Regions from separate parts of the Paenibacillus jiangxiensis genome, predicted to be linked through region 1. Evidence: a T-box and tRNA genes for the amino acid it is inferred to sense, from the RefSeq annotation. Region 1 holds a T-box; the other holds one or more tRNA genes.
The links. A T-box is a leader RNA that pairs with one kind of tRNA and senses whether it is charged. The one in region 1 lies ahead of ACI1P2_RS19200 (valine--tRNA ligase), so its partner is inferred to be a tRNA-Val.
Positions count from the first base shown of each region.

Region 2: it has a tRNA-Val gene. The T-box ahead of ACI1P2_RS19200 (valine--tRNA ligase) is inferred to sense a tRNA for this amino acid. The anticodon was not compared.

Region 1 covers NZ_JBJURI010000020.1:113,546-119,033, forward strand. The annotation lists gene ACI1P2_RS19195 (LysM peptidoglycan-binding domain-containing protein) at 262-1,611, shown strand; T-box leader at 1,789-2,048, shown strand; gene ACI1P2_RS19200 (valine--tRNA ligase) at 2,117-4,783, shown strand; gene ACI1P2_RS19205 (bifunctional folylpolyglutamate synthase/dihydrofolate synthase) at 4,815-5,488, shown strand, end outside.
Region 2 covers NZ_JBJURI010000008.1:43,360-48,847, reverse strand. The annotation lists gene ACI1P2_RS10040 (copper amine oxidase) at 1-104, opposite strand, end outside; gene ACI1P2_RS10035 (MBL fold metallo-hydrolase) at 306-1,061, shown strand; gene ACI1P2_RS10030 (GNAT family N-acetyltransferase) at 1,189-1,632, opposite strand; tRNA gene ACI1P2_RS10025 (tRNA-Val) at 1,867-1,939, shown strand; gene ACI1P2_RS10020 (hypothetical protein) at 2,244-2,660, opposite strand; gene ACI1P2_RS10015 (amidohydrolase family protein) at 3,773-5,107, opposite strand; gene ACI1P2_RS10010 (cupin domain-containing protein) at 5,104-5,488, opposite strand, start outside.

The DNA.
Region 1 (5,488 bases):
CGTATTTGGGTACGTGAGCACCTGAAATGTTTCCGCAGGAAACATGCTTCGGAAGCATCTGCTTAGTCCCGGCTGAATTCAAGATTCGATGTCGAGTCCGCTTCCTGACTTACTTCGTGATCAAAAGATGACTTTTTGAACTACCTCTTAAATGTAGGCATGCCATCCTTTTTGGCGCATATACATAACCCGAGAAGAGGAGCATGGGGTCTCCGTGCCGCAATAGCGGAAGCGGAAGCTGCCGAAAGGAGGATGCCGTCTATGGATAACCGGTCCTACGGTTTGCGTTTTGATATTTATGAACGTGTCCATTTAACGGAGGATGTTGCAGGGATTGCCGAGCTTGAAGAAATTGAACTGGTTCCGCGCATTCAGGTGGTGACTCAGGAGGAGCATGCCGCACTGCGCGGTCATTTACAGCTGCAAGGCATATACAGGGGAGAGGAAGATGAAATCAGGGAGCTGTATCACCAAATCCCGGTTGAAATCACCATTCCTATGAACCGTGTTACCAGGCTTGAAGATATTTCGATGGAAATAGAAAACTTTGATGTGGATCTGCTGTCCTTGCGGAGCTTGAATATCACGGGCGTATTGACGCTGTACGGAGTTGACGGCACACAGACGGAGGAAGCGCCGGGTTGGGGGGATGACAGCTACACGGCTGTTCATACTCCAGCATCGGAAGAGGAATACAAGGAGCGTTCCGAGGAGGATTTTGAGCAGGAACAGCAGTATGAGCAGCAGTATCAGCAACAACAGTACCAGCAGCATTACCAACAGCAATACCAACAACAGCAGTACCAACAGCAGTATCAGCAACAGCAATATCAACAACAGCAATATCAATATCAACAGCAACAGTATGAGCATCAGTCTGAACTGCAGCGAGAGCAAGAGCAGGCCGTCAATGAAGAGCCGGTGCAGACATTCTGGGTTCCCCCGTCGGAAGCAGCGCAGCCGCAGGCAGCCGAGGATCATACGCTTGCAGAAGTCATTCGCAATGAGGACCAGGAAATTGCGGATTATACCAGCGGCAATCCAGTAGTCTGGGAACTGGAGCCTGAGCGGGAAGAAACGGTGAAGGCAGTGGCCCGTGAACCGGAGTCTGTCCCTGAACAGGAACCTGTTGAAGTGTTCAAGCAAGAAATCCCGGCCGAGGATGAACGGCCGGAAGAGCAGATTTCTTTTGCTGAGCCTTCTGTTACGACATCGTCAGATACACCGGCGGAGGAGAAGAAAGAGCCGAAGGTAGCATTTGGAAGCAAGAAGGAAAAGGGGGCCGTAGAGGCCGAAGCTGTACCTTTTTCTTCGTTGATTACTCAGCGTCCTGCCAGAGAAGCTGAGCTTGCATATGATGAAAGCACGGATCTGTCTGTCTCTGAAGAAGGCGATGAGCCGCGGACGGAAAACGGGAAATGGAAAACTCTTTTTCAGCATGGATTTCAGGAGGAAAACCAGTTCCGCAAGGTCAGACTGTGCATTGTTCAACGTGAGGAGACACTGGAAACGATTGCTGAACGGTACGAGCTGAGCGCACGGGAACTGCAGATGCATAACCGGCTAAGCGAACAGAATGTAGAAGAAGGCCAGGTATTGTATATTCCATGATTGCTTGAAGCCCCGGACAGCCTGCCGCATGATTAGTGGCGGGCTGTTGGTATGTAAAGGGGAATACAGGGTTATGCTAAGGAATATATGTCGGAAATTGTGCGCTTCGACGGTTGACTAAGAAGGTCAGGCAAGTTATTATGTGGTATATCAGTTTAGGGAACCATAGAGCTTATATGAGAGACATTGAACGGGAAGAGTAGGCAGTATGTCCTTCAGAGAGCGGAATTGCAGCGCTGGAAGATTCCGCAGGAACCAGCTGGCTGAAGTCGCCCGGGAGTCGCCTGTTTGAACATGCCCATTGCGGGGGCCATTAGTAGAACAAGGCCGGTGAGCGGCCGTTATCCGCATGAGTGTCACAGTCTGTGCCGTGTTCGAGCGGCATATGAGCGTGAAACAAAGGTGGTACCGCGAAAGAACAGCCTTTCGTCCTTTGAGGATGACGGGCTTTTTTTATGTCCAAAAAAACGACCAATACCAAAACCAATCATGGAGGTAAGGGAGCATGACAGAACAAACGAACAAAACAACCCTGGAAATGCCGACGACATATGATCCAAAGGCGGCGGAGCAGAAATGGTATAAAACCTGGATCGAGAAAGGATATTTCCACGCAGGCCGTGTTCCGGAGGCGGAGCCTTTTACGATCGTTATTCCTCCCCCAAATGTAACTGGAATGCTGCATATGGGACATGCGCTGGATTTCACGCTGCAGGATATTATTATCCGGGTGAAGCGGATGCAGGGCTATGACGCCTTGTGGCTTCCGGGTGCCGACCACGCCGGCATCGCTACGCAGACCAAGGTGGAGCAGAAGCTGCGTGAAGAAGGGCTTACCCGCTATGATCTCGGCAGGGAGAAATTCCTGGAGAAAGTATGGGAATGGAAGGAGCTCTATCTCGATAACATTCACAATCAATGGGAGAAAATGGGCTTTTCTCTGGACTACTCCCGTGAGCGTTTTACGCTGGATGAGGGGTTATCCAAAGCGGTACGGACCGTTTTTGTCAAGCTGTATGAAAAGGGCCTGATTTACCGGGGCAAGCGCATTATCAACTGGGATCCGGTTGCCCGCACGGCGCTTTCCGATATCGAGGTGGAACATAAAGAAGTCAACGGCCATCTGTATCATTTGCAGTACCCGTTGAAAGACGGAAGCGGCCATATCACTGTGGCGACTACTCGTCCGGAGACAATGCTTGGGGATACGGCGGTTGCTGTTCATCCTAAAGATGAACGCTATAAAGACATGATTGGCAAAACACTGCTCCTGCCGATCATTGGCCGTGAGATTCCTGTTATTTCCGATGACTACGTAGATAAAGAATTCGGCAGCGGTGCCGTTAAAATTACCCCTGCCCACGATCCGAACGATTTCGAAATGGGACAGCGCCATAATCTGCCTCAGATTACCGTTATGGACGAGGATGGAAAAATGAACGCCGAGGCAGGGAAATATCAGGGCCTTGACCGCAGTGACTGCCGCAAGCAGATCGTGGCGGACCTGAAGGAACTGGGCGTACTTATCCGCATTGAAGACCATGTGCATCAGGTAGGGCACAGCGAACGGACGAATGCAGTTGTTGAGCCTTATCTGTCCACGCAATGGTTCGTTAAAATGCAGCCGCTGGCCGATACAGCCATTGCATCGCAAAAAAGCGGAAAGGGCGTCAACTTCATTCCGGACCGTTTTGAAAAAATTTATATGCACTGGATTGAAAATGTGCGCGACTGGTGTATTTCACGCCAGCTGTGGTGGGGACACCGCATTCCGGCATGGTATGACGAGGATACCGGCGAAATAATCGTATCCGCTGAGGACCCAACGACTCTGCCTGAGTATGCAGGCAGAAACCTCAAGCAGGACGAGGATGTGCTCGACACCTGGTTCAGTTCCGCCCTGTGGCCGTTTTCCACGCTGGGCTGGCCTGAACAGACGGAAGACCTGCAGCGCTACTATCCTACGAATGTGCTGGTAACAGGCTATGATATCATCGGCTTCTGGGTATCTCGTATGATTTTCACGGCCCTTGAATTCACGGGTGAGATTCCTTTCAAGGATGTCCTCATCCACGGGCTTATACGTGCCGCTGACGGCCGCAAAATGTCCAAATCACTTGGCAACGGGGTTGACCCGCTTGAAGTGATCGATAATTATGGCGCCGACGCCATGCGTTATATGGTAGCTACGGGCAGCACACCGGGACAGGATCTTCGCTTCCGTGAGGAACGTGTCGAACAAGCGCGGAATTTTGCGAACAAAATTTGGAATGCTTCCCGCTTTGCGCTGATGAACCTGGATGGATTTACCGCTTCCGATATCGATATTACAGGCGAACTCAGCACGGCGGACCGCTGGATTCTACATCGTCTGAACGAAACTTCGCGCGATATCACGCGTCTAATAGATGCCTATGAATTTGGCGAAACAGGTCGATTGCTGTATAACTTTATCTGGGACGATCTTTGCGACTGGTACATTGAATTTGCGAAGCTGTCTCTTTATGGTGAAGATGCTGCGGCCAAGAAGAAGACGCAGTCGGTGCTTTCCTACGTGCTGGACCGCACGCTGCGTATGATCCATCCGTTCATGCCTTTCATTTCGGAGGAAATCTGGCAGCATCTGCCGCACGAAGGGGAGACGATCACGCTTGCTCCCTGGCCGGTCTATGATCCTGCATTCGAAAACAGCGGGGCCGTAGAAGAAATGAACCTGCTGATGGACGTCATCCGGGCCGTACGCAATATCCGTGCGGAAGTGAACGTACCGATGAGCAAAAAAGTAGAGCTGCTGATCAAAGCGGGCGATCAGTCGTATTTTGATATCCTGACCCGCAACAGCGACTATGTGCGCCGCTTCTGCAACACGTCTGAGTTCGAGGCTGGCTTGGATATCACTGTGCCGGAAAAGGCGATGACGGCTGTAGTTACAGGTGCCGATCTGTACCTTCCGCTGGCAGGGCTGCTGGATATTGACCAGGAGATCGCCAGACTTGAGAAGGAGCTGCATCATTTGAACAGTGAAGTGCAGCGCGTGGAGAAGAAACTGGCCAATGAGGGCTTCGTGGCCAAAGCGCCTGCCAAGGTCATTGAGGAGGAGCGTGCGAAGCAGGCTGACTACACGGAAAAACGCGATAAGGTGATTGCCCGGATTCAAGAGCTTAAGGGGTAATATGAAATCTATCGACATGAAGGTGAAGAAGATGCCGGATTTGCCCGGGACCGCTGCTGCGGCTCCCTTACAAACATACAACGAAGCGGTGGAATGGATTAACGGACTTATTCCTTTCGGGATCCGGCCGGGTCTGGAGCGGATTGAACGGCTGATGACCCTGCTGGGCGAGCCGCACCGCCACCTGAAATTTGTGCATGTCGCGGGGACGAACGGGAAGGGCTCGACCTGCGCCATGCTGACGTCGGTGCTGCTGCAGTCCGGGTATGATGTAGGGACATTTACGTCCCCTTATATCACCAAATTTACGAACCGTTTTCAATTTAACGGCGAGGACATTCCGGAGGAAACACTGCTTGACCTGGCTAACCGTCTCCATCCGCTGGTGGAGGAGATTGCGGCGACAGAGCTGGGCTCGCCTACGATGTTTGAGGTATCGACAGCCCTCGCGATCCTCTACTACGCCACCGTTACTTTTCCCGATGTTGTGGTATGGGAGACCGGCCTCGGGGGAAGGATGGATGTTACCAATATCGTTACTCCGATCGTGTCGGTCATTACGAATGTCGGATACGATCATACTGATATTCTGGGGGATACGCTGGAACAGATCGCGGCGGAAAAAGCGGGTATTATTAAGCCCGGTGTGCCTGTAGTCAGCTGTGTAACCCAACCTGAGGCGGCGGAGGTTATCAGAAAGACCGC
Region 2 (5,488 bases), on a different contig from region 1:
ATAATTAATTTGACTGGCTCCTGACTACTAGCTTCGGCGGACAAGACAGATCCTCCCAATGTAGAAAAGGCCATAACCAAAACCAAAACTTTTGTCCACTTCATTTCCTTCATGTCCCTCCATCCATCTTCTGTTGTAAATTTATACTTTGCAAAACTCTACAAGTTGCGCTGTTCCGCTCACAAAATTGCCACTTTTGTCATGGATGGTTTTGCCTGTACCTGTAACCATGTTAATATAACAGGTAGTCCCGAATACCCGGATTGCCCGGATTTCGGTTAACAGAACGACAAGGAGGCTTACGGATGACATTAAAGCTGCAGATGCTGGGTACAGGCAGTGCCTTTGCCAAAACGTATTATAATAACAATGCGCTGCTGGACAGCGGTGAAGCGAAGCTGTTGATCGACTGCGGAATCACCGCCCCGCTCGCTCTACATCAGATGGGACTGCCGCTTACGGAGCTGGATGCCATTCTTATCACTCATATTCATGCCGATCATGTTGGAGGGCTTGAAGAAATGGGCTTTCGCATGAGCCTTATCTACGGTCGCAAGCCGGTACTGTATTTGGCGGAAGAGCTCGTCGAACCGCTCTGGGAGAATACCCTGAAGGGCGGGATGCTGCAAAAAGGCATGATTGAACGGATGGAGGACGTGTTCGAAATCAGGCCGCTCGTGCCGGAGCAGACTGTCGACCTTGTTCCGGGAATCCGGGCCGAGCTCATCCCCACCCGGCATATTCCCGGCAAGGACAGCTACTCCCTGTACATTAATGAGCGATTGTTCTACAGCGCGGATATGACCTTCAATCCGGGGCTGCTGAATAAGCTGGTACAGGAACGCAACTGCAAAGCGATACTGCATGAGGTGCAGCTGCTGGGCGAAGGTGTTGTACACACCACCCTGGACGAGCTGCTCAGCCTGCCGCCGGAACTGCAGCGAATGATTCATCTTATGCACTACAGCGATGAAATAGAGACGTTCCGGGGACGCACGGGTGAGATGAAAATTTTGGAGCAGCAGCGAGTTTATGATGTGGAGAAAGAGCTGGAAGTATAGTCGGGATGGAATTGTAATTGGGATTGTAGTGTGGTGGTCGGGATGATGATGGAAAGCCGCAGAAACGGTTCGTTTTCTGCGGCTTTCGTATTATTAGGTGGGATGAAGATTTCTTCCCCGAGCTGGGTTACAGCTTTTTACGCATCCGTACGTGCGGGATTCCCGCATCATCGAATGGATCGTCGGAGATCGTTTCATAACCGAGCTTCTTGTAGAACACCTCCGCCTGGCACTGGGCGTCCAGCAGCGAATAATGAAGACCAAGCTCCCGCGCCCTCTCCTCCATGGCGAGCAGCAGCACCCGTCCGTAGCCTTTAGAGCGGTAGTCCTGCAGAACGGCAATACGCTGCATTTTAGCCGTCTCGTCGTCATAAATCGTCACTCTTCCGGTCGCAACCATCTCCCCTTCGTCCTGAATCAGAAAATGGTGCGCAGTCCCGGTAAGGCGATCATGTTGGTCAATCTCCTCTTCCACCGGCACATTCTGTTCCTCGACGAACACCTTAGTGCGAATAGCCAGAGCCTGTTCGAGCTGCTCCTCGGTCGTTACAGTTACAATTTCAGCCGCCATGATTTTATCCTCCTACTGTCTATGTATGTATAGCATTAAACCGCGTAAGCTGAATTATAATACAAAACCGGCGGGGAAGGTAATGGTGTAATTTCATGGTTACCGCGGCGAAAGTGAATACAGAATTGCCTCGCATCTATATTAATCTGTTTGGGAAAATGAAATTTATTCAGATAGACTGTTGACACTTGGCAAGCTTTCGAGTAATATCAATCTTACCGCGATAAATAATTTGATCTGTTAGCTCAGCTGGGAGAGCACCATCTTGACAGGGTGGGGGTCAGTGGTTCGAGCCCACTACAGATCATACTTCTCAAAACGATAAAATCCCTTGCCCAGCAAGGGATTTTTTATTATTGACTTTAGCCAATAATAAAAGGATTGTCTTAAACAAGATATACACAATTAATTTCCCATCATCATCTTCAATTACTCTTCTACACAGCGCCCGTATATAAAGAGCCAAGCTATCGTAACCATCAAGCCGACAGATAAAGGTTTTATGACACAGGGAGGAGCGACTTGGACCAAGATTGAGTAGCGACAAGACCTTAGCAAAACAAGCCCCGGGCAGATCGGGGCTTGTTGAACATCTTCCTTATTCAGCTATTTCATCCGCCAATAGCTGTAGCCGTGAACACAATTGGTCCAATAACACGAGCTCTGGAGAAACGGTCTAGATTTTGAACAACAAGTTGATAGTTTTGAACACCAAGCGGTGCACCTTCAACCATTAAAACATTAATAATGTCGAAATCATTAAACACATTCTCTAATTCCACCAGCCCGTAGTATATTTCTTTTCCAGCCCTCAAGATACGAACCAGGATTTCAGGGGTACCTTCAAGTGCTTCTACCCCGATACTACCTTTAATTTCAACTCTATTTGAGAAAGAAGCCGGATTAGCCGGATCAATGAATACCGATACAGCAGCGATCTGCTGCCCTCCTTGAACTGGTATTGGGATATTTACACCGTTTGTAATAGGAGTTACAACTGTTGCACCATAGTTAATTACGGTTGCCATGCCTTTACAACCCCTTTCAATGTTATAGTTCATTCTATGTAGTAATTTAAATAGAGGCGTAGACTTAATACTCAGTGGTTTAGTACAAATTTTTAACGTTTAGAGCTCTCATAATAGTGCAATTTAGGAGTTTTACTTATAAAATACAGTTCTCTTTCAAAAAAAAGCCGCTTCGCAGCGACTTAATCTTTGCAGGCGGTCTTGATTTAACAAGAGTTGCTCTTTTCAGTTTGTCTCTTCTCCCGCATGCTCTCCAATCAATAGATTCACCTGATGAAACTCAACATACCCATATCTAATTGGTGCTGCAGGGGCATTTCCCCCGGAATTACTTTGAATGCCTTACCTAATAATTTATTATGTAACTGATCAAATCCATTTGAAGTGAGGTCGATTATGATGAAAAAGATAAAATGGCCTGGAAGAGCCAGGTTGGAAAACTCGGCAAACATCCTCACACTGGTGTCCGAAAGTATACAATATATCCCTTATTGGATCATCAAACTTTTTAAGTTAGGCAGTTTACTTCTGCATTACTTCAATTGTCAGGGAGATCATGGCCAATTAACATTATTGCCTCCGCATCTGTTACAAACTTATCATAATCGGTTTCTGATAACAGTAGCTTTTCGGAATCAAACAATAAATATGTAGGGCATTTGCTTATATCATATTTTTCTATCAGATTTTTCACTTCTGGTGATGAAGCCTTTAGTGCACCTAACACAGATATTTTCAGCGCATGCTCATTAAAAAACTAATTCTATATGTCTCATCAAGCCAGTCTTCGTCCTTTACTACCGAAATAACCGAAAATGTCTCTGGCCCCAAGGAGTAGAATTCTCGGACTTCTGGTACTCTTTGATTCTGGCACCCTGTTAATAAAATTAGGCCAATAAATGCCCATATTAATGGATGACTAATTTTCATCACAGCTCAGCCCTTTATTGGGAAATGGATTTTTCCTTTTCTTATGTAACAGCACAAAGACGTGCCCGGGCTGATCGCTTACACCGACCAGGGATTCCGGCACACGTCCCACGCTAACACAAAATGCAATTTATGGTCGACACTCCCCACTACTTCTCAAGCAATTACTACTTCTCAACTGTTTACTGATTATCCATCGCATATGCCTGCGCTGCATGCAGCGCCGACTGCCAGTCTCCGCAGGAGTATACCCAACGGTTCATGCTTGTGCCCGACAGCAGCTGCGTCACATCCAACGCATCGGTTACAACAAAGTCGCAGGCGTTGCCTTCCAGAATCCCGTAACCTTCACTGCCCACGATGCCGCCAGGTATGTCCGTAATCATCCGCAGAAGCTGCCGTAAATCCTCCGCGCCTCCCATATGGGCCGCATACGATGTAATCTGGGCGATCTGCATCAAGTCCCCGCGGCCAAACGGGTGAAACGGGTCCTGGATGTTGTCGGAAGCCGCGGCCAGGGGAATGCCGGCAGCGAGCAGTTCGCGGATTCGTGTGGTTCCCCGCCGAATCAGCCCGCGGTCCTCCCTTCCCTGCAGATACAGGTTAACGGCAGGCAGCGTGACCGCGTTCAGGCACGATTCTTTCATCTTCGTAATTACATACTGTGCGTCCTTTTCATCCATCGCGGATAGTGAACAAAGATGATCTGCCGTCACCCGCCCCTGATAAGCGTAACGAATCGTATGCTCCGTAATGCTCAGCACGGTCCTTTTTCCCGGATCATCACTTTCATCCGCATGCAGATCAACCGGTACGCCGTATTGTTCCGCCAGCCGGAAAATGCGGCTGATTTCGCCTTCCGGATCGGCCGCCAAATGTGGAGCGCCGCCAAGTACGTCGATGCCCATACGCAGCGCTTCTTCGACAGCTTCATCGACAGCGGCCTGGTCGCCGCGGAATGGAACCATCAGTGAATATTGGATGTTCATGCTGCCGCTCAGCTTCTCCCGCACCTCCAAAGCCGCTTCAATCGTTCGAAAAGCCACCTCTCTGCCCAAATGGACGGGGAAATCGAGGTGGCTTCTTATCATTGTCGTCCCGTGGCTCAAGGCCAGCCTGGCGGCCGCAAACATGCGGCCTGCCAGCTGCTCCTTGCTGAAGCTCGGTACTGCCTGGTTGTAGTTGTATATGGCTTCCTGAAGCGTGCCAGAACGGTTGGATACCTGCCCGAGCGAAAAGGCTTTATCCAGATGCATATGGCAGTCCACCAGGCCAGGCAGCATGATCCCGCCCTGCAGATCGATGCATTCCGCTTCGGCCAGCTTTTTCAGATCGGCCCCGGCCAACGCCGGAGCCATCGGCAGTGTCAATCCGGCGTCTGCAGCATCAAGAAACCCATTCTGCTGCCGGATGCTGACCCATTTGCCGCCCTCCGCCTTCAGTTCATACAATTGGTTGTCTTCCCTTAGCGGGAGGCGTACATTAATGAAATGCATGCGGCCGGCGGATGCGCTCATTGCGCTGTGGCCATAGCCTTGAGCACGGCCAAATCCTCCTCATCCAGCTCGGCGGCAGGGCCTGCTTTGATCAGATCCGAGAACATTTCGTCCGGCACCATGGTCGTCAGACAATATAAGCGGGTGCTGCCCGTGTTGATGATGTCATGATGGTTGCCCGGCGGGATGATGATGAATGAGCCCTGGCGGATCGGCGTCTCATATTCGCTGCCTACTTTGGCGAGCCCTTCCCCTTTAAGCACATAAAAATATTCATACGCTTCCCGGTGCTCATTGGACGGCGTCCTGCCCCCCACCTCGAAGATTTCCACAAATGACGTAAACAGCACCTGCTCCCTGTCGCATAGCAGCACGAATTTATTCGTATCCTTGGCGGAAATT